DNA from 3 places in the Peribacillus sp. NPDC096448 genome. Region 1 is predicted to be linked to each of the others. Evidence: riboswitches for the same ligand, from Rfam matches in the RefSeq annotation. Region 1 holds a riboswitch; each other region holds the start of a gene.
The links. A riboswitch is a leader RNA that binds a small molecule or an ion and turns the genes downstream of it on or off. The one in region 1 is predicted to bind preQ1.
Positions count from the first base shown of each region.

Region 2: linked by a shared signal. The riboswitch ahead of ACIQ0C_RS06320 (VUT family protein) and the one ahead of queF (preQ(1) synthase) in region 1 are both predicted to bind preQ1.
Region 3: linked by a shared signal. The riboswitch ahead of queC (7-cyano-7-deazaguanine synthase QueC) and the one ahead of queF (preQ(1) synthase) in region 1 are both predicted to bind preQ1.

Region 1 is NZ_JBIWEU010000005.1:199,787-211,678, forward strand. It holds gene ACIQ0C_RS11140 (nitroreductase family protein) at 288-848, shown strand; gene ACIQ0C_RS11145 (aspartate kinase) at 1,489-2,835, opposite strand; gene queF (preQ(1) synthase) at 3,039-3,539, opposite strand; PreQ1 riboswitch class I at 3,644-3,689, opposite strand; gene ACIQ0C_RS11155 (DMT family transporter) at 3,820-4,677, shown strand; gene ACIQ0C_RS11160 (BA3454 family stress response protein) at 4,926-5,060, shown strand; gene ACIQ0C_RS11165 (YfmQ family protein) at 5,335-5,778, opposite strand; gene qoxD (cytochrome aa3 quinol oxidase subunit IV) at 6,105-6,389, opposite strand; gene qoxC (cytochrome aa3 quinol oxidase subunit III) at 6,391-6,987, opposite strand; gene qoxB (cytochrome aa3 quinol oxidase subunit I) at 6,987-8,933, opposite strand; gene qoxA (cytochrome aa3 quinol oxidase subunit II) at 9,007-9,936, opposite strand; gene ACIQ0C_RS11190 (hypothetical protein) at 10,917-11,231, opposite strand; gene ACIQ0C_RS11195 (S1C family serine protease) at 11,596-11,892, opposite strand, start outside.
Region 2 is NZ_JBIWEU010000003.1:35,671-41,450, forward strand. It holds gene ACIQ0C_RS06300 (DUF421 domain-containing protein) at 1-316, shown strand, start outside; gene ACIQ0C_RS06305 (alpha/beta hydrolase) at 420-1,166, opposite strand; gene ACIQ0C_RS06310 (PadR family transcriptional regulator) at 1,477-1,797, shown strand; gene ACIQ0C_RS06315 (hypothetical protein) at 2,104-2,253, opposite strand; gene ACIQ0C_RS06320 (VUT family protein) at 2,275-2,817, opposite strand; PreQ1 riboswitch class I at 2,868-2,910, opposite strand; gene ACIQ0C_RS06325 (SRPBCC family protein) at 3,150-3,626, shown strand; gene ACIQ0C_RS06330 (SRPBCC family protein) at 3,668-4,096, shown strand; gene ACIQ0C_RS06335 (HD domain-containing protein) at 4,246-5,217, opposite strand; gene ACIQ0C_RS06340 (hypothetical protein) at 5,265-5,549, opposite strand.
Region 3 is NZ_JBIWEU010000003.1:43,481-55,372, reverse strand. It holds gene ACIQ0C_RS06415 (C40 family peptidase) at 455-1,660, shown strand; gene ACIQ0C_RS06410 (poly-gamma-glutamate hydrolase family protein) at 1,666-2,295, opposite strand; gene ACIQ0C_RS06405 (CapE family protein) at 2,380-2,529, opposite strand; gene ACIQ0C_RS06400 (gamma-glutamyltransferase family protein) at 2,599-4,182, opposite strand; gene ACIQ0C_RS06395 (CapA family protein) at 4,257-5,540, opposite strand; gene pgsC (poly-gamma-glutamate biosynthesis protein PgsC) at 5,551-6,000, opposite strand; gene pgsB (poly-gamma-glutamate synthase PgsB) at 6,016-7,197, opposite strand; gene ACIQ0C_RS06380 (hypothetical protein) at 8,256-8,471, opposite strand; gene ACIQ0C_RS06375 (methyl-accepting chemotaxis protein) at 8,922-10,157, opposite strand; gene ACIQ0C_RS06370 (CHASE3 domain-containing protein) at 10,157-10,600, opposite strand; PreQ1 riboswitch class I at 10,786-10,828, shown strand; gene queC (7-cyano-7-deazaguanine synthase QueC) at 10,884-11,549, shown strand; gene queD (6-carboxytetrahydropterin synthase QueD) at 11,549-11,892, shown strand, end outside.

The sequences.
Region 1 (11,892 bases):
AAATTCTAATTGATAATGATTTTCAATTTCATTATCGATCTCTGAAATTTGATAAGCAATTACGATATTCTCTTATCGTACCCTTTTGATATTGTACATAGATACAATGTCGCCCCGGCTTCTCTGTGCCTAGTAAAATTATATGCTCATTAGCGAATGCAAGTCACTAGAATATTGCCCCCTCTTTATTCAAGTAATTTATTCACATTGGAAGCATATTAGGCAGCCGGGGATTATTTTTTTTCAACTATTAAACTTACATATATGATTTAAAGGAGCAGGATGTCATGAAACTAGAAGATATCATTAAAGAACGGCGCAGCATCAAACGATTTAAGGACATTCCTGTTCCTATCGATACCATCCAATCATTATTGGAAACTTCAACATGGGCACCGAACCATAAAATGACCCAACCATGGCGCTTCATCGTGGTGCATGGTGATAGCCGTTTAAAACTCGCAGAAGCAACCCGTGCATTCATGGAAGGCAAAGAGAAGGACCCTGAAAAGAAAAAAGCAGCCGGACAGCGAGGATATAATAAACTTATAGGTGTACCGATGTTTGTCGCAGTGATCATGGAAGAGAATCCGAATCCTATGACACGTGAAGAAGATTATGCGGCTACAAGTGCCTTGATCCAGAATTTCAGCCTGCTTGCCTGGGAACAGGGAATCGGGATGATATGGGAAACATACGGCATGATACACAGCATGGAGTTTCGTGAAGCTTTAGGCGTGAAACCAGGCGAGAAGATTGTCGGCAGCCTTCACGTTGGCTATCCCGATATGATCCCTGCCCCGCGTCCAAGGAACGCGATCGATCAACTCCTGACCATTATGGACTAACATAAAAGGAAAGCCTCCAATCTTCCATTTGGAGGCTCAGACTGTAGACAAACTCGATGAAAACCGAGTTTTCTACAGTTTTTTTATGGCTTTTATAATCTGAACGTTGATTTCCGCTCCAGGCACTGGCTTTCCGCGGGTGGTCCGCCCTCGGCTTACGCCTGCGGTGTCTCCCTAGATTACATTCTTTTTTTGTATTATATAGAAGTATTTAACTTGAGGTGATAAGGATGCTTTTCTAAACATGATTCTATTCAGCAAGATCAACTTGAAGTAATTACTTTAAATCAATTGGTGCCAGTGAATCATTTGGCTCGTAAACTTGATGTGCCATTGACATCTCTTTCATTTATAATTTGGTGAAAGATATGTATTCAGAGGTTTGGACGCCCCTTTCTATCCGTCTTAAGAGCGCCACCCCCGTTCTCCTCCAATTGCTTTAGCCACTTGACATATGGGTATTAAATTAAAACAGACGCTCTGAACCCTGCAGCGCGTCTGTTAGCTTGGAATGATTATCCCCACACGGTCATTGCCACTACCAAAAAGAACCAGATGAAAAATCCAGCATATGTATTGTGACTAAAAGATAAATCACAAAAAAACCCCCTTCTAAAAGGAGGTCCCTAAACACTCATACTCAAAAGAACTCGTGATATAATGCCTGAATCGCCGTCTCTTCGTTGTGCCCTTTTACACCGAACATCATGCTTACTTCCGAAGAACCCTGGTTGATCATCTCAATATTAACCTTTGCTTCAGCCAAGGCTTTTGACGCTCTTGCCGTTGTACCGACATTATGGCGCATTCCTTCCCCTACAACCATGATCAAGGCAAGATCATGCTCCACATTCACTTCATCGGCATGAAGCTCTATCTTGATTCGGGAAATGATTTTCTCCTCGGCATCCCCTTTCATCTGGTCCTGCCTTAGAATAAGCGTCACATCATCGATGCCTGATGGAATATGCTCATATGAAACTCCATAATCTTCGAGGATGTGCAGCAGTTTCCGGCCAAAACCAACTTCCCGGTTCATCAAATATTTGCTAATGTAAATACTGCAAAATCCTTTATCACTTGCAATCCCAATAACCGGCCCGTTCGTATTATCCCGTGTATTCACAATGCGAGTCCCTTGTGCCGCCGGATTGTTCGTATTCTGGATATGGACAGGTATTCCCGCACGGAATGCAGGAATCAGCGCCTCATCATGAAATACCGAGAAACCTGCATAAGAAAGCTCACGCATCTCACGATAGGTTAGTTCCCGGATTCCCTTCGGATTGGAAACCACATTTGGATTCACCGCATAAACAGCATCCACGTCCGTAAAGTTCTCATACAAATCAGCTTTGACCCCATTCGCAAGAATCGAACCCGTAATATCGGAACCGCTTCTCGAGAAGGTTAACACATCACCATCTAACGTATATCCGAAGAACCCTGGGAATACAACGATTCCTGGCTCATCTCGCAGAGCATATAACCGATCATAAGACTCTGGCAGCACCTTGGTAAATCCACCTTCATCCGTTACGATCAAGCCGGCCTTCTTTGGATTTATATACTGTGCCTCTACTCCAAGGCTTTGGAAATAACCTGCGACCAGCTTCGCATTATTATCCTCGCCACTGGCCTTCAAGGCATCCAGATAGCGCTTCGGGTTAGTTTGGTCTGCATGCAGCAGTGCCATTAAATTTTCATGAATCCCTGTGATGACACTCTCGGATATATCCAACTCTTCAGCAATGCTCGCATAGCGGGATACGACATCTTCTATCAAATGCTCACCGTTATCCCCGCGCAGCTGCTGTTCCGCAGCTTCAATCAATAAATCCGTCACCTTTATATCATCGGAATTGCGTTTTCCCGGAGCCGAAACGACCACAATCTTCCTCTCCGGATCAGAAACAACAATTTCGAATACCTTCCTCAACTGTTCACCTGACGCAAGTGAACTTCCACCAAACTTTGCAACTTTCATCTCGACATCCCCTATTTTCGTAAATATTCTGTCAAAATTAACTCTCCCTATTATTACGCTTTTTCTCGAAACAATCAAGCGAAAATTCCATTATAGGAGGACATTTGTCTTTTTAAAAAAGACAAAACAACAGAACCACTGATCGAGATTAGCTAAAAATTTAAAAAAGACAACGGGCATATGCCCATTGTCTCTCCCAGTCTTTAGCGATTATCCACGGTTTCCGGGTATAAGTCATGGTTCATCAAGCGGTAATTCGCCATTTCCTCATACTTCGTACCTGGTTTCCCATAATTCGTGTAAGGGTCGATGGAAATTCCGCCCCTAGGTGTAAACTTGCCCCAGACTTCAATATATTTAGGATCCATCAATTCGATTAAATCATTCATGATGATGTTCATGCAATCTTCATGGAAATCACCATGATTGCGGAAGCTGAATAAATAAAGTTTCAAAGACTTGCTTTCCACCATTTTCACACTGGGAATATAGCTGATGTAAATGGTAGCAAAGTCCGGCTGGCCCGTGATCGGACATAAGCTAGTGAATTCCGGGCAATTGAATTTGACGAAGTAATCCCGGTTCGGATGCTTGTTATCGAATGACTCAAGGATTTCAGGAGCATAATCGAATGTATATTTTGTTCCTTGATTCCCAAGCAGTGTAATATCTTTTTTTAATTCTTCTTCTTTTCTTCCAGACATGAAAAGTCCTCCTAATCCCACGTTTCAGGGAGATTCATAAAATGGGCCTCTATATAACAAAAACCATATCTCCTCAAAGATATGGTTGATTCGCGAAAAATATCAAAGCCATAGTTTTTTTAAGAGGGTGATGCTATGAACCTCTCCCGTTTATCGGGAAATATTTTAAAATTGTCATAGTTAATATAGAAAAAAAAATCTAATCTGTCAATCATACATTTTAAATTTGGTTTGATTCCTGAAGGCATTCAGCTTAAAATGTAGAAGAAGTTTATCCTACATGAAGGAAGAGATTAAGTCAATGTGGATTTTTGCAGCACTCATCACGAGTTTATGTTTCGGAATCAATAACAGCATTTTTAAATGGAGCAGCGGAAAAGGCTATTCCAAGATACATATCCAATTTTTCTTTTATTTTTCAGCTTTTATTTTGTCCATTTTTTATGGAGTATTCACGGACGGTTTGCAGCTGAACTGGCTATCCATCATGCTTGGTGCAGCTATTGGGGTACTGAACGCTAATGGTAACATCCAGATGGCAAGCGCCTTTGAAAAAGGGCCGGCAAGCTTGACATCTCCATTAATCGCAGCGAATGCAATATTCCCCATTCTCTGTGCAGCTTTAATTTTTCACGAACATATTTCTTCCTTGCAGTGGAGTGGAATCGTCTGCATGTTTATCGCTACATTAGTCATCCAATATACACCTAACGCAAAAGGTAATCATCAATATGCCCCTTGGATGATGCACACATTACTCTCCATCTTATCTTTTGGTGTGCTCGGCATTCTTATGACGACATCAACACGTCTTCATTTAAACTCCCTTGATATCCTTGTATCAATGTATGGAGGCGGAATGCTTTATCTTCTTTCGGCTCTAGCCTTTAAAAAAGAAAAAATAAAGCTAACGGAAGTCAAAATCGGTTCCTTAGTAGGGTTTTTAAGCATGATAGGCTATGGATGTTATTTCTTTGCGTTGAACACCGGGATCGCAAGCATCATTTTCCCTGTCGTCAGCCTGAACTGTTTGGTTGTCGTATTCGCTGGATGTTATATATTCAAGGAAAAACTAAAAACCTATCAAATTGCCGGTGTCCTTGCAGCATTAATCGGTATTATTTTAACTAAAATATGATTATATAGTTCGTTTAATAAAACAACCTGGCTGTCAGTATACAAGCCAGGTCGTTTTTGGTTTAACCGGAAAATAGGGTAGGTCAAAAAAAAGTGTTGACACCACCCTAAAAATATCAGATAATTTTGAATATTAATTCTTTCAAATTTTACTGCTTTTGAAATGTTTGATTATCCTTCTGCCATGGGTATAAAAGAAATAGGTACAACCCCTCATTTAATTCTGAATTAGGAAAGGAAAGATGCATAATGGTAAAAGTTACAGTAACAGTTGATTTCCAAGGAAAATCTTATCAAACTAACGTCCTTACTAAACCGGGTACTGATCATGAAGTAATTTTACAACAAGCCCTTCATCAAGTTGAAAAACAATGGAAAGCATAAAAAAGCAGGCATCGCAATAGATACCTGCTTTTTTATTACCTTAAATACTATCCAAAATACTTTTCATATGCACTATTAAAAACCCTCTTGCAGCAATTCCCTCCTACTTAAAAAACACTTTTAATTGTTTTTTTCAAAAGACACTAAAATTAAGATGTCAGTTTGTATACTAGAATTTTTATAATGAAAAAAATATCTAATTGAAATGGGATTATATATTAAAAGACTTATAAAAAAAGACGGTCTTTTTAAGGACCGTCTCTTTAATGTTCTTTTAAACTAAATTTCTTATTAATGGCATGGAACGTTCTTGGAGGCTATCGGAAAACAGACTATAAGAAATGACCTTCTTCTTGTACAGTTTAACTACATCCACGCGATCGTTGTAAATAAAAATTAATAACCTAACATCCTTTTTGCCTCTTTTAGTATCAATGACTAATGGAGTCCCACTGTTCTCTGGATGTAAAAACAATTGCTCGTTCCCTGGGAATATATGATTTTTCTTCAAAAATCTAGCGTTATTAAAATAATTAATAACTTGAATTTTTTCTTCACCTTCCAAATGTTTCCCGTCAAAGGTTACGATTGCATTCCCATCAATAATTTCTGAGTGTATTTTAAATTTGCTGATAATCCAATTAACTGCATCTGTTGGAAGACAGGAAACCAATATTTTTAACAAACTTAAGATAATTGTCAAAATCAAAACCGGCAATGTTAATTCATCATCTCCGCTACATTTATAAATTAATTCTTACATGGCTCATTATATCAAAAGGGCTGACAGTTTTTCTTAGAGATGTGTCCGTTCTATTAACGTTTAGACTTTAGTAGAACATTGCACTTAAATGCACGGGCACGCTTCTAAAGTGAGAATTTCCCGATTATAAATATAATTTCATGAAATGGTTATACTAAACAATATGATTTCAGCCACATCCTACTTAACAAACTTCCATGAATGAAATGGATAGACCGGTATAAGAATTAAAATACAAAAAAACTGGGCGTCATCAAGACGCCCAGCTTTTCCGGAATCGATTATTGATATCCCCAAATCATTGTTAGCATTGTACCGAAAATTGTAACCAATGCAACGAACAATCCGTAATAAACGTTTGTATAAATCGATGCTTTATCTTCAGACTCACCTGCGTGCATGAACATTACTAATTGAAGTGCAGCTTGCATGAAAGCTGTAACAAGAAGGATGATCATAGCCATTTTCAGTGAGAGATCAAACATAATAACTGATAGTGCGACCAAAGTCAGGACTAGTGAAAAGGCAAATCCCATAACTTGGCCCCGTGGGAATAATTCTTTCATATTACATCATTCCTTTCAGGTAGACGAAACTGAAGATGAAGATCCAGACAACGTCTAAGAAATGCCAGTAAAGTGAAAAGATGAAAGCCTTGTTTGTTGTTTCTGGAGTCATACCGCGCTTTTTGATCTGCATGATGATGAAGGTTCCCCAGAATAAACCAAGTGTAACGTGAGCTCCATGCGTACCTAGTAATGTAAACAAACTAGATAAGAAAGCACTTGTTTGAATGGTTGCCCCTTCATGTACATACTCCACGAATTCATAAATTTCGACTCCCAAGAAGCCTAAACCAAGAATAAGGGTAATGATGAAGAAACCAATCGTTGCTTTCTGCCTTCCAAGTCTCATTGCATTGATTCCAAGACCAATGGTAAAACTACTGGTTAAAAGAAAGATTGTTTGAAACATCAGGGTTGGGAGTTTAAAAAGATGTTCCCCTGTTGGACCATTTCCAGTTCCATCAACTAATACAAAGTAAGTTGCGAACAGTGTAGCGAAAAGAGCTATTTCTGCTCCTAGGAAAATCCAGAATCCAAAAATCTTTAAGCGATTTTCTTCCGTGCTATATTCTAGTGGCAGCGAGTTATCTATTTTCATTACTTAGCACCTCGCAATTTATTTTCAGTTTCTTCGATCTCTTCAACAGAGATATAACGTCCGTGATCTTTTTCGAATGAACGGTGAATCATACAAGCAAAGATACCGATCGTTGCAATGATTGCAATGATCCACATGCTGAATACCATCGCAAAGCCCCAAACGAAGAAGATACAGCTCATGATAAACGGCACACCACTGTTATTTGGCATATGGATCTTTTCTACTTTACCGCCAAATAATTTAAAGCCTTTTTTCTTTGCATCCCAGAATGCTTCTGTAGAATCAACTGTTGGCACAATTGCAAAGTTATATTCAGGGATTGGTGTATGTGTAGCCCACTCTAGAGAACGCGCATCCCATGGATCGTTTGAAATATTTCTTGACGCATAACGTGTGCTCCAATAGATATTGTACACAATAAGTGCAAAACCTATTGCCAAGCCAATCGCTCCAACGAAAGAGAGCATATTCAATGGACCATACCCTGTTGATTCAGAGTACGTATACATACGACGTGCCTGCCCATCTAAACCAGTGATGAACATCGGGAAGAATGTTACATTAAAGCCGATTGTAATGAACCAGAACGACCATTTCCCAATTTTTTCGCTCAACATGAAACCGAACATTTTTGGCCACCAGTACGTGAAACCAGCAAGTACGGCAAATACAGTACCAGGGATTAAAACGTAGTGGAAGTGAGCTACTAAGAACATTGTATTATGGTATTGGTAGTCAGCACTTGCCATTGCAAGCATTACCCCTGTTACCCCACCGAGCGTGAAAATCGGAATGAAAGCTAAAGAGTATAGCATTGGAACGGTAAATACGATTTTACCTTTCCAAAGTGTGAACAACCAGTTGAAAATCTTAACACCAGTTGGGACGGCAATTGCCATCGTGGTAATCGAGAAGATACCATTAACCATTGCACCGTGACCCATTGTATAGAAATGGTGAGCCCATACAATGAAAGATAGAGTAGAAATAGCTACCATGGAGATAACCATCGAATTATACCCGTACAGGTTACGACGTGCAAATGTCGAAATGATTTCACTGTAAATACCGAAAGCTGGAAGAATTACTATATAAACTTCAGGATGTCCCCAAACCCAGAACAAGTTCGCCCAAAGCATATCGCTACCGCCATTGGCCATCGTAAAGAATTGAGTTCCGAATAGACGATCCATTGTCATCAACGCAAGTGCCACTGTCAATACAGGGAAAGCGAAAACGATGATGAAGTTTGTGATCAAAATAGACCATGTGAACATTGGCATTTTCATTAAGTTCATGCCAGGTGCTCTCATTTTCAAGATTGTTACGATAAAGTTGATACCAGTCAGTAATGTACCGATACCAGCTATTTGAATAGCAATCGCGTAATAGTTCGAACCTACTGATTCACTGAAATCGTTACTTGCCAGCGGGAAGTAAGATGTCCAACCTGCATCAGGAGAACCACCGACTACGAAAGAGATGTTAAATAGCATTGCCCCCATGAAGAATAACCAGAAGCTTACTGCGTTCAGACGTGGGAATGCTACGTCACGCGCTCCAATTTGTAATGGTGTAACAATGTTCATTAACCCAATGATGAATGGCATAGCCATGAATAGGATCATGACGACCCCGTGTGTTGTAAATACCTCATTATAATGCTGTCCATCCAAAAGACCGTTATCTGGAATAGCCGTTTGAGCACGCATCATAAGTGCATCGACGCCACCACGGAAGAGCATAAGCAGTGCTGCCAAGATGTACATGATACCAATACGTTTATGGTCAACCGTTGTTAACCACTCACGCCATAAGTAACCCCATTTTTTAAAATAGGTAATTCCGGCAACAACCGCGATCATGGTTAAACCAATGGCAACCATGGATGCATAAATCGCAGGACTTGGATGAGGTACGGCAAATCGATCAAAGTAATCCATACTTTTGTGACTCCTTTCAGGAAAATATTCCTTATCTTGTAAACCTAGTTGTTTTATCGAACGAAATTAATTCTTAGTGATCATGATTCATGTTGCTGTGTTCTGAATGTTCCTCGTGTGAATCCTTGGAATCATTTTCTTCAGTATCAGAAGATCCGTGGTCATGACCAGCATTTTCCCCTTCAGGAGCTGGTGAAAACTCTAAGTGAGTTCCAGTGTAAGTGGATTGTCCCACATGACCAGGTTTTAATAATTCATTGAATTTTTCCTCAGTAATCGGTTTAGCAGTAGCTTTAATTTCATCTACCCACTTATCGTAATCTTCTGGAGACAGTACATTAACGTTGAACGTTTGCTGAGCAAAACCTGAACCACTGAAGTTTGAATTTCGACCCATATACTCTCCTGGTACATCAGCTGCTAAGTGCAACGTATTAACCATGTCCGACATCGCGTATTTTTGTCCTCCAAGTTGCGGAATCCAGAAACTTGAGATTGGACCGAATGAGTAAAGTTTAAATTCAATTGGTCGGTTAGTAGGTAAAAACAGATAGTTGACTGTTTCGATATCTTCTTCCGGATAACTAAAATGCCACTTCCAGTTGGAAGATGAAGCGTAAATGATTAAAGGTTCTTGATCTCCGTATCCTTTAGGTGTTGCCTCAACTTCATTTGTAGTTTTAACAGTAACAACGGATAGGAAAGCGACGATTAAAATTGGGATCGCAACCCAAATTATTTCAAGAACTTTACTTCCTTCAATATGAGGCGGTTCATAATCATCACGTTGTTTGGAAGCACGATATTTCATTATCATGAAGATATACAGTACCATAACGACAAGGACGACAAAGGCCATTGTCCATATCGAAATCATAATAACATCTGCTTGTGTTGCAGCTACTGGCCCTTTAGGGTCCAAGACCATTAATGGGTTATCGCAACCGGTTAGCACAGTGGCAATAGTAAAAAGTATAGTTAATAGAGCCCATTTTATTTTCATAGTACTACCCCTTTCTTACATAATAAAATTCCAATTGGTAATTATTCGGACAAAGTGTTACCATGTTCACAAACCCCGACATACCAATATTAATCCCAAGTCAAAAAAAAGACAATACAAAGTGACATCTGTCACATAAAGTTCATTAAAGAGCAGTAAGAAGATGGTAAATGAACTGAAATGTTCGAAAATCTTCAGCAAATGAAATATAATAATTGTTTAATAACATACCTATGGAAATTCACTTATCAGTACATGATTGTATTTTTTACCGATCCACTATCCGTTTAATATTACTCTAATATAATGAAATAAAAATTTCACATTATATTCACCGTGTATATTGCCTCAACCCCCCTCAAGAATATGAATTATATTACCTATCCTGTCAAGTATGTATTTATCGTTGGAAAACATGATTTAAAACGGTTTTTTCATACTTGTCCATGGAAGTTGATAATTGGTAGCCGCATTGGAAACGATGTTGTATTCATGTTTTAATACTCTTATGATCCAACATTGGTCAAATATTATATATATATAAGGAAACACCGGGTGTGTAATTGGTTTCTTACATTTGGTGGTTCAATCAACCCCGCCATTGGAGCCCAAAATCTTCCCTTTTGTATCTTCAAGTAAAAGTGCAATAAAAAAACCACAAAAAAAGGACTTTTTAAAAATGTCCTTTTCTCGTGGTTATCGAAATGTAAAGGTATTTCTGCATTCGGGCAGTTTGGTTTGAATATCCAAGCACATCTTATGTATTCCGATTAATACAAAGGGTTGCTTGAAATATTTTTTGATACATAACGAGTGCCGTGTATTGTATTGAATTAAAATTTATCGATACAAATGATATGAAAGCGCATTCAATGTTTGGAATCAAATTGGCTCCCTGATAAACAAAACAGCTGGTTTTGTTCAAACATGTTGGTGAATCTGATGATAGTAAGCCAGTTTATTACGCTATATTCCTGGTTTTAGTTACTGAATTCCGTACTTCTTTTTGTATGAGTTTTAGTCTTTGATTTCATTTTTATGATTTTAGTCGTTTCCGGTTCAATTCTTTCACCTTTATGTGTATTCATTACCATTTCTTCTGTCAGGACAAAAAATATACCAACTAGAAAAATGGCAGCTGCGCTTAGTGTGATGGCGATTCCAACAACGGTAAATATATAATCCTTATTGTAATCGCTTACAAAAAAGCTTAAAGCAAAAATAATAATTCCGATTACACAACCTGTGCCCGATACCCATTTCACTGCATCTAACATCTTCTGATTAGCTTCCATAATTTCATCCCCTTTCTTTCTATTTTATGACATTTCACAAATTTGTCAAATCTTTTCTATTTTTTAACATATCCACGATGAAAACCTTGACAAATAGAAGGCGCCACCATTCACTTTTAGGTATTCAAGACTATATGAATAATTTGTAGAACAGTGCAAATACACTATCTATTTTTCCGCTAGTAACCCTTTTGTATACTATTAAATAGGGGGTTGTACAATTTGAGCGTTGTTTTTCACTCCAGGCACTCGCTATTCCCGCAGGACTCTCGTACCCTCCGTTCAATCAACTTTGAATTTAGATAGAACCCTTTTTTGTCCACAAACTTAGGCCCCTGATGAATAATCAGGGGCCTACCATTTTTCATGGTTTTTGTAAGGTTATCGTTACCGTTTTCTCTTCAGTACCTCGATATACTTTAATTTTTACTTTATCGCCGATTTTCTTATCAGTATATAAGTATTTCCTTAATGCCGCGGCAGTATTTATTTTCGTTCCATCAATCTCAACAATGATATCCTGTTGCTTAAGCCCTCCGTTCGCCGCAGCCGAGCCCGCTTCTATACTCGTCACCATTACGCCGGATTCTGCAGCTTCTGGAACATTTTGAATGTAATATTGCGGCAGTTCTTCTATACTGGCCAAACTTACTCCTAAATA
Region 2 (5,780 bases), on a different contig from region 1:
AAGAAAAGAAAAAGTCGAAGATATTCAAAAAGTATCCCTCGCACTATGGGAACCGGGCGGTACCATTTCATTGTTTTTAGATCCTCAATATGAAGCAGTAACCCCTGCAGATATGCACCTTGCAACAAATGCCTTCACTTTTCCTAAAACGATTATTAAAGAGGGAAAGATTGATTCTAAAGAATTGCATCGGGGTGGTAAAGACGAAGTATGGCTGAAAAACAGAATCAAAATAACATATAATGCCGAAGTGAACGATATTCTATTGGCAACTCTTGATCATAACGATACCTTAAAGGTCTTTTTCTACAAATAGATTTTCAGCCAAAATAAAACCCCCTCAAGTATAGTGTTAAAGCCTACATATGAATGTAGGCTTTTTGCACGTTCAACTTAAAGGGGATCAAATATATCACTTATTACTCCGACCAATTCAGTGTATTTAAGAACTTATACACATCTTCATACACCTGTTCACGTTCCTTGCCCAATGTGATAATATGGCCCGATTTTTCATACCATATCAAGTGTTTATGCTGCGTATCTACTTCATTGAAAATCGCTGTAGCACTCTCCGTATAGTCGGGATCATCCAAACGCCCTTGCAGAACAAGAGTTGGTGATGTGATTAAATCTAAATTTTCACCTGTCTCATTTATAATGTTCAACACATCTTTTAGTTGAGGCATAGGCTCTTCTTCAAGCAGCTTCACTTCTGCAGCAATTTGATCTGCATCTTTGCCCTCAAACTTCTTATAAGCCTGTGCATAATTGAGCAAGCGGTTCTTTTGCCGATCGATACTTTTTCCTTGCGTCGGAGCACACATTGAAACTACACCTTTTACAGGCAATTCAATTCCCACTTTTAATGAGAAAACTCCTCCTAAAGAAATTCCTACAACTGCAATTTCCTTATAACCTTCTTCTTTAAGGAAATTATAGCCATTAACTACATCTTCCCACCATTCCTTTGGACCTGTTTTAGCAAGTTCCTCTGCTGATACTCCGTGCCCTCTATAAAGAGGTCCGTGGCAAGTATAGTCGAGATCATTCAAGTATTTCCCTAATTTCTTCATATCTCCTGTACTTCCGGTAAACCCGTGAAGCAGAAGAACTGCTCTCTTTCCACCTATAAATGTGAATGACTCAGGTGCTTTCACTTTCATCTATCTAGGACCTTCTTTCTTTGCTCTTGTTGATAAATAGAATCTAAATGATTTTCGAAAAAAAATCAATTAATACCCCTTGAGTAGGGATTCTTCTATCCTATTCCGTATTTTCATTAAAACAATTAAATCATGTATATAGTATACTTACCACACTCTTCACAACTCATCCGTTCCGAAGCACATTTTACTATGATTAAATTAATTTAGCAATCGTCATTTAACCATTTTTTTTAAGAAAAGTAAAATGCACCTTGTGATACGATGTACAACGTATTACACTTTAAAAATGAAAAGGAGGAGATTTTATTTGGATAAAGAATTAATGAAGGGAAGCATTGACCTCCTTTTGCTCTCACTTCTTTCACAAAAAAACCTATACGGCTATGAAATCACGAAGATCTTGAAGCAAATGAGCATGGGCAAATATGAAATAGGCGAAGGCACCCTCTACCCCGCCCTTAAACGATTAGAAAAAAAAGAATTCATAAAAGGCCATTGGAAAGAGTCCGAATCAGGTCGCAGGAAATATTATCATGTCACCGAAAATGGCCAAACCGAACTTGAGCGGAAACGCGAATGCTTTTTCTTCCTGGAAAAGTTAGTTCGGAAAAGCGCAGAGCAATTCTAAACCAAATAAAAAAGCTTCCTGCACCCATTAATGGAACGGCGCAGGAAGCTTTTTTTGCTGTTTTACTCGTAAAAGCGTGCTGCACACTTAATTTCGCACTGTTTAAACGTAAAATTCGTACTGCAATCATGATTTCGACACTGTTTACTCGTGAGTTTTGCACTTTTACTCGTGAATTTGGGCTGTTTACTCGTGAGTTTTGCACTTTTACTCGTGAATTTGCGCCGTTTACTCGTGAGTTTTGCACTTTTACTCGTGAATTCGCACGTTAACTCGTGAATTACTTCAATCACGCAAAAAAAGGACCTAATTTGGTCCTTTTTTGTCTATTCCTTTATGCTTGCGATAATTGGCGCAGGAGAGCTTCATGCATTCCCCTTGAACATGCGGGCCATATTTTTCACGAAAGGCCTCGAGGCAATAGCATTTATCTTCTTCTTTTTTGGTTCCATCCATCGAGTGCATCCCTCCTGGCATTTAACTGGAGACTACACGTTTCTCCAGTTCTACGTTGATTCTTCCCAACAATACGGCACCAATGGACTGAATGATAGTTTTTACGATGATTTGGCCGATGACCGCAGCGGGTACTGCTTCCCATGGCAATATATTGGCACCCAGAGGACTTAGGCCAACCACGACAAATATCACCGAATCGAAAAATCCTCCAACGATCCCGCTGTAAAACACCCTCCAACTCATCGGGAGCTTTAAACGGGTATAAATTTCCGTATCCGCTGTTTCTGCGACCACGAAGGATAATGCGGAAGCAAACACAATCAGTAACGTATCCCCTAATAAAAATGATACACATGCAGATAAAATAAGTGCAGTGACGATGCATATATAGGTCTTCGCGCGGCCGAATTTATTCTGGACCAGATCCCGGAAGATGAAGGTTCCCCCGATGAGCAGTGTACCCATCGGGATGATGAACATGCCAAAATGTAATGGCGCAAAAGCTGCTGTAACCACATTCGCCGTGATGATGGATACTAAATACAATAAAATTCTTAACATTTCTTAATTCTCCTTATACAGAAAAAACAGCACCCTAAGAAAGAGCCCTGTTCTCCTTAGTTTTTTTGAGAGGGTAGCTAGAACCTCTTCCGCCCGGGCGGATTATCATTTTCCTTATTCATCGTAGCTTGAAAGCGATTGGAAATCAAGAAGTTTCCATACCGTCGATTTTAGTATGTATTCGCGGATACCTATTGATTTAGCCATTTACTTCAATGGCCCTGTTTCCCCCTTTTGCCGATTTCTGTCGCATAAAACTGCTTGACCGGCTGTATATGAAAGCCGAAAATCAAAGATAGAGTCATGTACCTTATTTGGCGAGGAGAAAAAGAATGATGAAAAAAACTACATTTGTCTATCCTATTTATATCGCAACCACACCAGAGAAGCTTTGGGAAGCCTTGACGAGTGGTGAAGTCACGAAGAAATACCACTTCGGATTGCAAGTACAGTCTGACTGGCAGGAAGGGTCAGCCGTTAAATATTTGCTGGAAGATGGGCGGATTACTGATTATGGGAATGTACTTAAATGCGAGCCGCTGCACCTCCTCTCGTTTACATGGATCATGGCAGGAGACGAAACACCTCGCGAGCAGCCTACACGGGTCACTTTTGAATTACAGAAAATGGACGATTCGACTGTGAAGTTAACGCTTAGGCATGAGGAGCTTTTGGAGACAGATTTCGTAAACGATGACAATACCTTTGAAGGCTTGAATAATGGATGGCCAGCCATTCTAAGTAACTTGAAGAGCTTGCTTGAAACTGGACGGACCCTGCCGCCAATATCAGTAGACTGGGATAATTAAACGGAAACTATAAAAACACATTGAAAGAGAGTTGAGTTAGTATGGATACCCAAATAATCACGAAATTCAAGATCTTCAAGCCAACGAATGAAGTGTTTGAAGCCATTGTGAATCCTGAAAAAATCGGGAATTTCTGGTTCTCATCGAGTTCGGAAAGATGGGAACAAGGCCGGACGCCAACATTGAGATATAACGAATACGATGCTGAAGTGGTCATTCATGTATTGGAAGTAGAGGAAAATAGGAAAATCGTGTTTACGTGGGGCGGAAATGATCAAGAAACGGTCGTTACAATTACACTAAAAGAGTTGGATAAAACGAGTACAATCATTGAAGTAAACGAATCTGGATTGAGTGAAGACGACCCTGAAATAATAAACAAAATGATCGGACAAAAAGAAGGTTGGGTATATACATTAACCTGTTTAAAGGGTTATTTAGAAAATGGTGTTACTACTTTAGTTTTTTAATTATTAAAGGGTGCTGGTTCGGATTTTGTGTCCTTTTGATAAGGCACCCGTTAATCAATCGCCTTCTAGATACCGATTGTCCATAAAAATCAACTAAATTTTTATACTGGAGGAGACTTAGATCTTTCGATGAATCTTTGACATGAAATTCAATCGGAAATCACTTTTAGATATATGCCCTTCGAAGCTTTTTTATAGGCTTCAATTCCCATTTTCTTGACTTTTTCAGATAAACTGGATGCTCTTACTGATTGGGTTCCTTGAATAACGGAAGGATCCATCAGGCGCATTTTATTTTTAAAATGTATATCGTATTCCAATAGATCTTCTTTCACCTTAACGTTACCATGGATCCGTTTTACCAGGTTTTGCACTTCATGGTCTTCAGTGGAGCTTAACAAGGACATGACTTCTTCATCTGTACCGAGTAGGTCATCAAGGCTGATCAGTTTTTTAGTTAAAGCCAATTTTAAGGTCTTTGCCAAGACATCATAGCCATATATATTTAGTGGATTCATGAAAAAATCAATAACTTCGCTGTAATACGTTTTCACAAACCATTCCGCCGATTCAATATTATCCAGATACATCCTTCCATTTATTATAATTACATGGTCTAGAAATTCATTAACGGATTCCAGTGTGATATGTCCATATTGATACATATCCCTGAGAGTATAATCTACCCGATCAGCACATAACTCAGGTGCTGGCTGTTCAAGCAATTCCCATTTTGATTGAAAAATGACTTTACAATCATATCCATACTCCTTCAGTATAAATGGGATTTCGGATTCCATAATGACTTGATCATATATCTTTTCATGATAATCTTCATCCTTACAATCCAGAACGAAATCAATAACATGTGAAAATGCAGTGTGGGATATGTCATGCAGCAAGCCAGCGATTTGTTCCTCTAATGAACCCCCAAGCGCTTTTATTAAAAGCATCACACCAATTGAATGGTCAAATCGTGTGACATCCCACTTCTCATTAACTAAATAACTTGCCCCGCCTTGATGTATCCCCTTCAACCTTTGGACAGGTTTGCTTACTATCAGCTCTTCAAGAACTCCCTCTACAATGTGTTTCCCATAGATACTATCCAAAACTATCAATAACTGCCGGCTCCCCCCATTAGTTTACTCATTACAGGTAGGTAATTTCACTGATTTTCTTTTGTAAAAATTATTTCCCCCTTTTCATTTTCCTCATATTGCTTTTTTGCCAATTTTTTTATTTCCTCTTCATCATTCAAATCGATATCACCTGGATTGACCTCATCAATGCCCTCTATGATTATCATTTCATTTATTATTACCTGATCTCGTGGATTCACTTTTATAAAGTCTTCTACAGGTTTTGTTTTATCTTTATACGGTTTAGTTAATAAAAAATAGCCGGTCAAGATTATGAAAATTGATGCCAAAATTCCGAATTTCTTTTTCATTTATCGATTCCCTCCAACGCTTCACCAATACCCTTATAATACCATATCAGGACATTCGTGGTATAAAAATAAATCAAGCGTATATATGGTTGGTTCCCTTTTTCTATTACAGGACATTCATATTTCCTATGATTTCACCCTTTAAAATAGCTGTAAATTCCTGTTTCTTGAGTTGCTATGGATATGGGAAAAGTCATGCCCACTAGTATTTAAGCTAACTGGTTGCGGGGA
Region 3 (11,892 bases), on a different contig from region 1:
ATGGGTCGATCAAAATTTTTATATCATGTAAAACGAGAATATCCTCGTGCTCATTTTTGAGCTTGCCAAACTTAATGTGTTCTGTTTATGCCAAACCTCAAATACGTTTCCCCTCCCAAACTATGCTGCATATTTTTAATTGCCTGCAGGGCTTTATCTGTCATTTATATCCGGGATTCCTCTAATCTACCTTTACCCATTCTGCACAAAACAATAAAATTCTCTAGCGGCATAGGAATAATGATTTACGGTTAAGGTGTTTTATTGAATCGGACTGATGGTTTTTTTACAAAAACAGGCTAAAGGTTTCATTGTTTTTACCGATAATATTGCTGTGGTGAGCACTAAGACTCATTCGTTTGAGTGGATGATAGGATAGAAGATTCATATGATGGAATTTACTTGAACATCGTAAATAAATAAAAATATTTCAGCGTATAAAGGAAGGGTTAAAATGTTTAATGGAAAAATAATAAGCTGTATGATACTTACATTGGTATTCATGGTTAGTTTCACTTTTTTAGCTGGCTTAAAGGCCGAGGCAGCAGATCCTGTGCATACTGTACTTACTGGCGAGACGGTAGAATCGATTGCCAAGACATATGATATATCGGCTGAGCAATTGATGAAAACGAATGGTTTACCGGATGAAAAGTTATTTGCGGGCCAAAAGTTGACAATCATTCAAACGGCGTATACTCCTTCCATCTATCAATGGTCGGAGAGAGGGAAAAAAATTGCAAACTATGCGAAAACTTTTATAGGGTTTAAAAAGACAGCTGGAGAGGAGACGCCTGAAAAAGGATTTGATTCGAGCGGATTGATTCATTGGGTGCTTTCCCGGCAAAATGTGCCGGTCGACCGTTTGACAGTAGATGGTTTTTATAAGCAAGGGATGGATACAGACACTCCGAAAACAGGGGATATTATATTCTTTCTGGAAAAAGACAGCTTAAAAGTCGTGACTGCGGGTATTTATGTCGGCGAAAACCTATTTGTCAATTCTGGATATGGTGCAGAAACGGTTCAGGTGAGATCCACTACAGAAGATTACTTTGCAAAATACCAAGTGGCGTACAAAACATACACGCCTAAAGGAGAGCATATCGTCCAATCGGGAGAAACGCTTAATAGTATATCGGAGAATTACAGCATTTCCATGAGTACGATCAAAAGCCGTAACGCTTTAAGGACGGATGAGTTGATGCAAGGGCAGTATCTTCAACTATACAGCAACCCGTTATTTCCGTTTTATGTAAACCAGGAGGCTGCATATGATAAAGCATATGATGTCATCAAGTATGCATATACTTTACGCGGATTCACCTATGTTTTCGGGGGAGAAGATCCAATGACCGGAATGGATTGCAGCGGCTTCATTTATTGGGTCATGAAGGAGCAGGGCCTATCTGTAAAACGAGATTCCGCAGCGGATTACTTCTCATTGGTGCCCAAAATCGAAAATCCAAAAGCAGGGGATTTAGTATTTTTTAGGGACACAGGAACAAGGCTAGGTGTGACCCATGTAGGAATTTATCTGGGTGATGGCCGTTTTCTCAATACAACGGAAAACACCGGCGTTCATATTTCCAACCTTTCGTCAGGTTATTTTGCCGAGAAATTCGAAAGCTTCGGTCAAGCTGAAAGCCTCATCGAATAAGAAGGTCATTCAGCCTGTTTATATGCAAGCGTCGCTTTTTCAATGGCAGTAACGAACCGTTTAAACAGATCACAGTGATTGACCCTGTTCTTACTGGTAAAGTCATCACCTTTGAAAAAGCTTTTTCTAAGCTTTGTGGAAAGTTCCAATTGCACGCCTGCACCCGTTTTGGATGTGTTGGTGATGTTGTTTCCGCTCATGCCTGAAAGGTGCTGCGGTGCATGTTCAGTTTGGAATCCAGCTTTGTTGAGGCATTGCTGAATAAGGTTCTTATATCGTTCGTTCCTTCCGCCAATGTAAACCAGCGCATTATGTACGTCGTAGTGGCCATGGATCGAAAGGGCGGTCTGAGCGTTCGCTGCCATTGAAACGCCGTTCGGTTCATTGAACAAGCGGGATGTTATATGGAGGACCTGGTTGCCACTTGGTTTTAGGCCTTCGAATAGGTAGGTGCTTGCACAAAGTCTCTCTCCAAGTGCGGCTGCAACTTCGCTCGTACCTGGTTCGATATTCCCGCCATGAATGGCTAGAACTGCAATATAAGGATTCCTGTGATGAACGATGATTCGGTAATCAAGGTATTCTTGTTCATTTTCCTGTAGTTCAAAAAAATCAGTATAGCTATTTTTAATCATGGTTATCCTCCGTATCCGTAGTGTATTTAATCTTCCATACCCGTTGACGGCAAAATAAAAAAAGCGGGGATGCCCCAGCTTTTTTTATTCTTCGACAGTCGTATATTGTTCTATTTTCTTTTGCTCGTCGGGTGTTAACGTTTCTGTCCGTTTAAACGTATTCATTGTCACAAGCAGGGCCGCTACAAGAAGAACAGGTATAACCCAGCTTGTTATTTTTTTTACGATATTCATATTCAAAATCCCCTTATACATCGCTAAAATTCATATGATATTTAGAAAAGGAGGAACTGGACGGCCTGTTTATTGCTGAGCTTTCCAGCTTCCATTTCTTCTTTTATCCCCAGCTCCGGATATTTGTCCATTTTTCTCGTTTTTAACGAGTGCTTGAACCCCGCCATAATACATGGGGGAAATCTTCTGAATGACTTCATATCCTGAATCTTCCAAGTCGGATATTATTTCATCCGAAAGCCTGGATTCTGTATAAATCTTCTTTCCATCAAAGACGAACCGATTACGGTCGACGATATCCTGTAATGAGCCTTCATTTTCTGTATAAGAATAAAGAACCTGCATCAATACTTGTGGAATCCTATCACCGCCTGGTGAGCCGATCCCAATCGATTCCCGCCCTGGTTTCTTGAGAATGGTCGGAGCGGTGAAAGTTCTTGACCGTTTATATGCCTCTTGAGAGTTCAAGCCGGACCGGAAATTTTTCAATTGATCGTTAAGGAAAAATCCATTCGTATAATCCCCAGATCCGAAAAAGTTACTGAGCGTATTTGTTGCGGAAACGACAGTGCCATTCTTGTCCATTATCACAAAGTGTGTCGTACTTTCATGTTCTTCGGAACCATTCGATTCTTTATCTTCCCATTTTTCACTTTTGATCTTATTTTTAAGATTATCCAAATGAATGGGGGAGAGCAATTTTTCCGCCTTGGAGTGACTTATTCCATCTCCAACATGGGCGGTCCGATCTTCATAAGCAGTATCCGTGATGCCCCCCAACACTTTCATAGAAGCTGATTTGCTTGAAGAATCACCTAGGTTCATTTCCTCGGCTAGCTTTAGCATTTCAAGAACTGTAATTCCTGAAAAGGGCGGAGGGGCGGTAAAAACATCATAACCGGCAAATGTTCCTTGGACCGGCTTACGTTCTTTCACCTTATAGCGCTTTAAATCCATCAAATCGATATCTGATTCTCTTTTAATATCCCGCGCAATTTCCCCTTTATAAAAACCTTCAGGACCTTCCTTTTGAATCTGCTTCAATGTTTCAGCGAGTCTTTCTTGGACGAGGGTTTTGCCTGGTTCAATGGCATCACCATCAGGATAAAAAAGTGAAGTCGCATCGGAAGATATCCTTGGCTGAGCCGCTTTTAAGCGTGATGATAACGATTCGTCGACTTCAAATCCGCCTTCAGCCAAATCTATCGCCGGCTGAAGAAGATCTGCCATTGGTACGCTCCCATACTTATCACTAATAACCTGCATGCCGGCCACCAAGCCAGGAATCCCTGTATCGTGTCTTGAACTCGGGTCTTCTGGAGAGGATTCACGATAATCGATAAACTCGGGATCGCCGGATTCAGGGGCAATCAGCATACCGCCGCCACCACCCACGCCAGATCCATAAGGTTCAACTACACCCAATACATAAGATACGGCAATGGCGGCATCCGCCGCCGTTCCGCCGTTTTTCAATATATCCATACCGACATCTATTGCGATTGGGTTTGAAGAACTGACCCCATATGATTGTTCCGTATTACTCTTTATCGGATCATTCGTGTCAGAAATAGGGGGTGTCTTCGAACATCCAGCAATATATATGAGTATGCTAAGGGATATGAGCACTTTTCTCGTCATACGGTTAATCATCGGTTGTTCCCCCTTTTCGTTGAGCTTCTAAGTTGTGTGTCTTCATTCTTCTAAAAGTAGTGACAAAGCGTTCCTTACTGAATGGGGTGTATTTCCTGTTGGTTAGCTTGGACTGCCTTTTTCTCTTGTGCAGCTTTTTTCTCCAGTGCAGCTTTCTTTTCCATTGCTGCCTTTTCCTCTAGTTCACGTTGTGCCTTATGGTCGATTACCTTCTTGTGATCCAAGGTAATCTCGATGCGATCCTCTTTTTTCGACCACTGGACTTTTTCACTCGTTTCCTTCGTCAATTGCCGGTAAACACGTGATTTGTCAATTGAAGAGGTAGCTGGCCTTGGTGTTGCTTCTTCAATTTGCAATGGTACAACATCGATTGTAGCTTTTCCGTCTTCCGCTAAATGGTATTGAACCATGGCTGAATCCTTTGTGCGTGTCCAGCCTTGATCGAATATGAAATTTCCTAAGCTATAGAAAATGATTCCATCTTTATAAACATCAAACGATTGAAGAACGTGGGGGTGATGGCCGATGATGATGTCAGCCCCCGCATCGATGATAGCTTTAGCCAAGTCTGTTTGACGGGCGGTTGTAGATGTCGAATACTCTTGTCCCCAGTGCATATTCACCACAACCAAGTCTGCGTTGCCTTGCTTGGCATCTTTTGCTTTGCCGATCATTTCAAATAATAAATCAGGATTGGAGTTTAATAGTCCGGCTTTATCATTTTTAGACACGGCATTCTTACCGTAAACATCTGTGAAGCCAAGTGTTGCGACACGTACGCCATTAACATCCGCATAGTCGATGCTGTTTTTTGCTTCCGCAGAGTTCGAGCCAACACCAACATAGTGCATATCCGCACTTTTGAATTCATCAATCGTGTCAAGAAGTCCTTGTTCTTCATAGTCCATCATATGGTTATTGGCCAAAGACACCACAGAGAAGCCAGCATCTTTAACGGCTTCCACACCACTGGTATTCGAGTTTAACCGGATGGGCGTATCTGCTTCCTTGTAGTTAGATACATCTTCTTTTAAAGCGGTATGTTCATAGTTCCCACTGACATAATCCGAATTGGAAAAATAGGGTTTCATATACCGGAAGAGGTATTCGTACCCGTGCTTTTCCGTCACTTCTTCAACATAACGTCCCATCATCACATCACCGACCATTGTCATCGTAAATGGTTGATCGGAATTCAATTCGACTGTTTTCACTTCCTCAGCCCGTCCCATCCATGTGGTAATGACTAAAGCGATTAGTAATATAGGTAGTATGATTCCAGTGTATTTAAGATTCTTTTTCTTCGTGCGTTTAATAAAGATAAGTGTTTTTTCTTTTGCATTTAAAGTCCGTTTCATTTTTTGCACCTCAGAATAGGTAGTACACGTTCATTAAGCCGAAAGTTAAGCCGGATAATAAAAGCGTGCTGCCAAGTGTCAATGGCATTCCTTGTCTTTGTATGGTATTCGCTATCAATCCAGGTACGATTATACCGATTCCCCGAAACTCGAATATTTCAAAGGGCATGACGGGGTAGACTAAGTCCAATAGGAGTTTCAAGCAAATCCCGGTCACCATCATGGCGGCGAATTTTCTTCTTCCATATAAAATCACCCATCTTGAAAGGCCGTGAGTGACGATTAAATAAGTTACGACACTAATGATCAAAATGGTCAGCATGATTTCCCATTGATCAAATACTAATGCCAAATAACCTGGCACGATAAGTCCTGCGGGTACGACACCCGTCTTTTCTGAAAATATAAGGCTAAGCGTTACTCCCAATACTAGGGCTACATATAAATCCGATCCAAACATTAAGGTTCCTCCTACTTAACTTGCTTTTTGCTTTGTTTTAGATTTCATGAATGCTTCAATTAATGGTTCCGCAGCACCGTGAATATTCCCGACACCGTAGACGATGCGATTTTTCATCAATGGGCGGAGACGGGCCACGATTTCTTCAGTTGACCAGTTTTCTAAATCCCAATATTCTTTAGTATCCAATTTCCCTTGCTCGAATACCCTTGTAATCGGTGATGTGGTTTCACCAATGGCAATGACGATTTCAGATTTTATGTAAGGCAATACATCTCTAGCAAACTGCTCGGTACGGTCCACACGGTCAGCCCGGCAGTTCATGATGACGATAGGAGGTTCTGAGCTGTATCCGAACGTTTTGACACGATCCCAGATGTTCAGCGTCGATGCCGCGTCGTTTGCTGCAAAGCCATTGACAAAGAAAGTTGGCTGGATTGGATCTCCAAACCGGGTAATCCGCATGGCCCCTGGATCGGGATGCGCATTCAACATGCCGCGAAAAGCCGTTTTTTCATCAATGCCCAAAGCTTCAGCAACGGCCAGGGCCAGTGATGCATTATCCGGAAATACCATATAGTCGAATTCACGCAGGAAGTCTTCCGATATTCTGGAATTGTCCGCAACGATCACTTTTGTGTTGCGTTCTTTGGCAATTTGCTTGAAAAAGTCCAAATATTCACTTTCGATGGTTATTAAGTGACCATTATAGGGTATGGTAGCAGTGAAAGCTTCAGCAACCTCATCCATAGTCGGTCCCATGACATCCATATGGTCTTCCAATACATTCACGATGACCCCAATGTTTGCTTGGATCATTTTGTTTTGGAAGATTAGTTGATAGTCAGGCTGAACGGCCATGCACTCACAAACCAGTGCTTCCGTGCCTAAGTCGGCAACTTCTTTAACTACACGCCGTTGTTCTCCTATGTTGGGTCCTTCAGGGCGGCGTACAATCGGTTTTTCCTTGTCGGTAAACCAATAGATCATCCTTGCCGATGTTCCGGTTGTTTTACCTACTGTTTTGTATTTTGCTTCCTGGATCACACCTGTAATTAGACGCGTTACAGTCGATTTCCCTCGAATCCCATTCACATTCACACGTACTGGAATGGAGTCGAGACGCTTCTGATGGCGTTTTTGTTCAAAAATGCCATAACCAAGCAAAAAGATCGCACAAATAAATATTGGTGCCATTTTTTAACCTCTCTTTTTTTCAAATATTTGAATTACTGAATACACACTACATGATTTTAAACTTAATAGGCAAGAGCGAATTATTCTATTGTAATATAGTTATACTTATCTTTTTCAAATAAATGTATATTGGGGTGTAATAGTATCTAATGGGATAAAATATTTTATGAGTACAAAGATATGGGGGGGAATCGAAGGAATCCAAATTTTTTTTACACTAAATTATGGAAAGTTTAATAAAAACCCATTTTGGTCTGAATCAAAGTAGTTTTGTGAGCAATTGAACCTAATTCATAGCGACTATATTTGAATAATAATTATTTATAAAAAGTGATGTTTATTACAGTTTATTAATTGTTTATACCCATTGTTTGACATAAACTTAATAATTTTTATGCATTTGTCATTCAATGTGAAATATTGCATCTAACGACTCAATTAGTTGAACTCTTTTGAATTGGATAAAGATGAGTAAAAGAACACATCTCTTTTTTTTGATATTATCCAGTTTTTCTCTTAGTAAATACCCATGGGCCTATAATTGAACTTTTACCTAAAACATGAAATAAACTAAAGTTAACCCATTTCTTTTAAAAAATACCTAGTTTCTTCTATAGATATAGTGTTTATATAAGAAAAAATAAAAAAGCTCAGAAGCATATCTGAGCTTTCGGACTGTATTTTTTTCTTTAAAAAACGTTCCAGTTGATTTCAGAAATACGCTCCCTTTCCGCCGACTGTCTGCCAAGCCTCATTAAAGCAAGCCACTGCAGTTTCTCGGCTAGCCAGTTATTCGGTAGGAGTGTCGTAAATTTCTTCATTCCAATATGGATTACAGTAAAAACATGAAAGATAATCTAGTCTTGTTTAAAAACATGGCTGGGATAAGACCGTACCGCCCCCGTTTGTCGACAAACCGAAAGCTCAGAAGCATCTGAGCTTTCGGCTTATATATTGTAAATGAATGGAATGGTGACGATTCTCCGTATATCTAGGAGCTTTAACGTTTGTGGTTCTTGAGCTACAGCAGGGGTAGCTGATTATGGAAGGAATCAGGTTTAACTGGATTTCTTTCTGTCAGAAATCTCAAGGGTGGAGTCCTTTTTACCGCCATCAATCACATAAAATCTAGGAGCTAATCTCCTTCTTTTTCCTTGATTGTCAGGATTCATCTTCATATAATTTTCGTATTCTTTGCGAAAGAATTCTTTGGTTTCCCGTTCGAGTGCTTTTCTTTCGTTAAAATCTGCGATGAATTTGAAAAAACGTTTCATATGAATTCCTCCTTGTGGGGTTAAAAGGTCTTAGTTTAATAGTAACATATCGTTGGTGAAGTTTAACCTTTTTTTGCAAATTTGGAGTGGCAATTATGTTTTTGTGTGAATAAAGTTGTGAACAGTTTGATTCGAGAGAAAGCATGCGATGGATCCTTACTGAGTATAAGTGACCGTGCATGGTGTTGAAAGGGAATGTCGGGATTAGCAGAAAGCGGGTATTGGAAGCAATGATTAACTAAGTTAAAATATTCCTTATATTCATTATACACTAAATATTCTGAAAACAAAGGAAAATTATCAATTCCAGCCGCTTTTAATAGATTTTCTTTTTAATGCTTCATTATTGTGTATAGTTATTTATTACCCGAATATACGAAAATGAAACAACCCTTATAATAGGAGAAAAAAAGCAATTTCCCGCATTCACGTATCGGGAAATTGCTAATGTCATAATTGGAACTTCTTAACCTGTTCAGTCAGCAATTCTGCCGAAGATGCAAGTTCACTGGCATGATTCGTGATTTCATCCATCGAAGAGCTGGATTGCTGGGCGGAGGCGGAGACTTGTTCGATTCCTGCCGCAGACTCTTCAGAAACGGCTGCGATATCTTCGATAGCCTGATTGATTTTTTTACTATTTGTGAAGATATAGTTCAATTCTTCTGTAATTTGCTGTATTTTCATTTCCACATTCCCGACAGAGTGATTGATTGTTTCAAAGGTTCGGCCTGTGAGCGTGATCTGTTTCCTGCCTTCATCAACTTGTGTATAACCATCTTCCAGGGAGTGGACGACTGTTTTTGAACGCGTTTGAATGGCGGAGACAATATTGGTGATATCCCCGACGGAGTGTGTGACCTCTTCAGCGAGTTTCCGCACTTCATCGGCAACGACGGCAAAGCCCTTGCCATGTTCACCAGCACGAGCGGCTTCTATGGCTGCATTCAGCGCCAATAGATTGGTTTGATTGGATATATCCTTGATGACCTGCACAAGCTGCGAAATTTGCTGTGATTGAGAATCGAGCCCTTTCACTTGCTCTACGGCACTTTTGACAATCACATCAATACTTTGCATCTGTTGGACCGAACTGCGCATTAAAGCGGTGCCCTCCTTGGTCAAGGAAAGGATTTCGGTTGAACTTTTAGCTACATCCACTCCTTCTAGGTGGGCCAAATCGATCCTGCCGGTGAAATCATCCATCATACGAACCATTTCAGCTGCCCGGTTGGCTTGTGACTCCGAACCTTCCGAAAGTTCATACATTGTAGTCGCTATTTGCTTGCTGCCCTGCCGCACTTCATTTGCTGATTGAGTCAGATCCTCGCTTTGGTTGGAAACGGATTGCGAAACAACGAGCATTTTTTCAATCGTATCACGAAGGTTTTGCTGCATTTGGTTGGCGGAGACCGTTAATTCGCCCAGTTCATCATATGACTTTTGCTCCAGGGGCTCATGATTCAGTTCTCCGTCAGCCACCATTTTCATCCTGTCCCTGATTTTAAGGAGAGGGGTGGTAATGAGGTTGGCAGTAACAAGCGCCAGCACAAGGCCGATAAGGACTGCCGCAATGGACATGATGATACTTGTCGTCTTGACCGATTTCCCGCTTTCGATTACGGTTTCACCTGAAGCGACAATCAATTCCTCGCGTTTTGAAGCAAGCTCCTTGAAACCCTCCATTACTTCATTGCTGATTGGCGCCACTTCATTTTTGAGTATTTCTTTAGCGCGTTCTTCATTTCATTTTCATATTGCGTAAATACCCGCTCTACAATCATCGTCCTCCAATCCACGCTTTTCTCGATCAATCCCTTTGCTTTATCAGAATCGCTTAAGGCTAGGAGTTCCTCCTGGATGACCTGGCTTTCTTCAGTATATTGTAAGAACCTTTCTTTATAACTCTCGTCGCCATATAAAATATAGGCTCGGGCGAATGCGGTTCTTTGTGCTAGATTATATAGCAGCTTTTCGTCTTGGATAAGAAGCGGAAGTTCCCTTTCGATGATACCCCGGGAATAAACCAGTGACTTGTTGCTGCTATAAATGTTGAATGCTCCTAAGATGACACATAAGGATATGATGAGTGAAAATGCCACCAATACCTTTGCTTTAATGCTTTTCAAATTAATGGACCCCTTTATCGAAATTTTATTCACTCTTTTTTATCGGATATTCAATGGCATTTTTAAGCAATGAAAAGTTAACCAATTTTTCCATCAGGTCTAATGTTCACTTTATATAAACATCTTGATTTCTAATCATTTTCAAGTTACTATTGACTTGGAAAAATATAATATTCCGCGTTAAGGCGGAAGAGGTTCTAGCTACCCTCTCAAAAAAACTAAGGAGAAACAGTGCTCTATTCTTAGGGTGCTGTTTTTTTCCGTAAAAAGGAGTTTTATAGAAATGAAGAAGAAAGAAAAGGCAGTGGTTGTGTTTAGCGGAGGTCAGGACAGTACGACGTGCCTGTTCTGGGCATTGGAGAGATTTGAGGAAGTGGAAGCGGTAACGTTCGATTATAATCAGCGGCATAGCTTGGAAATCGAATGCGCTCAAAACATTGCCAAGGAATTGGGCGTGAACCATCATATCCTTGACATGTCGCTGCTGAACCAACTGGCACCGAATGCATTGACGAGAAGTGATATCGCAGTGGCGGACGGAGAAGAAGGGGAGCTGCCGTCGACGTTCGTACCAGGGAGGAATTTGCTGTTCCTTTCGTTTGCCGGAGTGCTGGCGAGTCAGATTGGCGCTAAACATATTGTCACCGGTGTCTGTGAAACGGATTTCAGCGGATATCCAGACTGCCGCGATGTATTCATTAAATCGTTGAATGTGACCTTGAACTTGTCCATGGACCAGTCATTCGTGATTGATACGCCGCTAATGTGGCTTAATAAAGAGGAAACATGGGAGCTTGCTGACCAGCTTGGCGCGTTCGACTTTGTCCGCGAAAAGACCCTGACTTGCTATAACGGAATCATCTCCGATGGCTGTGGAGATTGTCCGGCATGTAATCTGCGGAAAAAAGGACTGGATGACTATGTAAGCAGACGGAAGGTGCTTTCATGATGTACGGTTTTACGATAGTGGATAAACTCCAAAAAATAGATGAAGATATTCAGCGCAGCCAATTGAAGTATACAAACAAGAGGGTCCTCGTGAGTAAGGAATTCACCTTTGACGCGGCGCACCATCTGCATGACTATGAAGGGAAATGCAAGAACCTCCATGGCCACACGTATAAGGTCATTTTCGGATTGAGCGGGTATACAGATTCACGCGGGTTGATGATAGATTTTGGGGACATCAAGGATATATGGAAAAATGAAATCGAAATTCACCTGGATCACCGTTATTTGAATGAAACCCTGCCGCTCATGAATACAACAGCTGAAAATATGGTTGTCTGGAT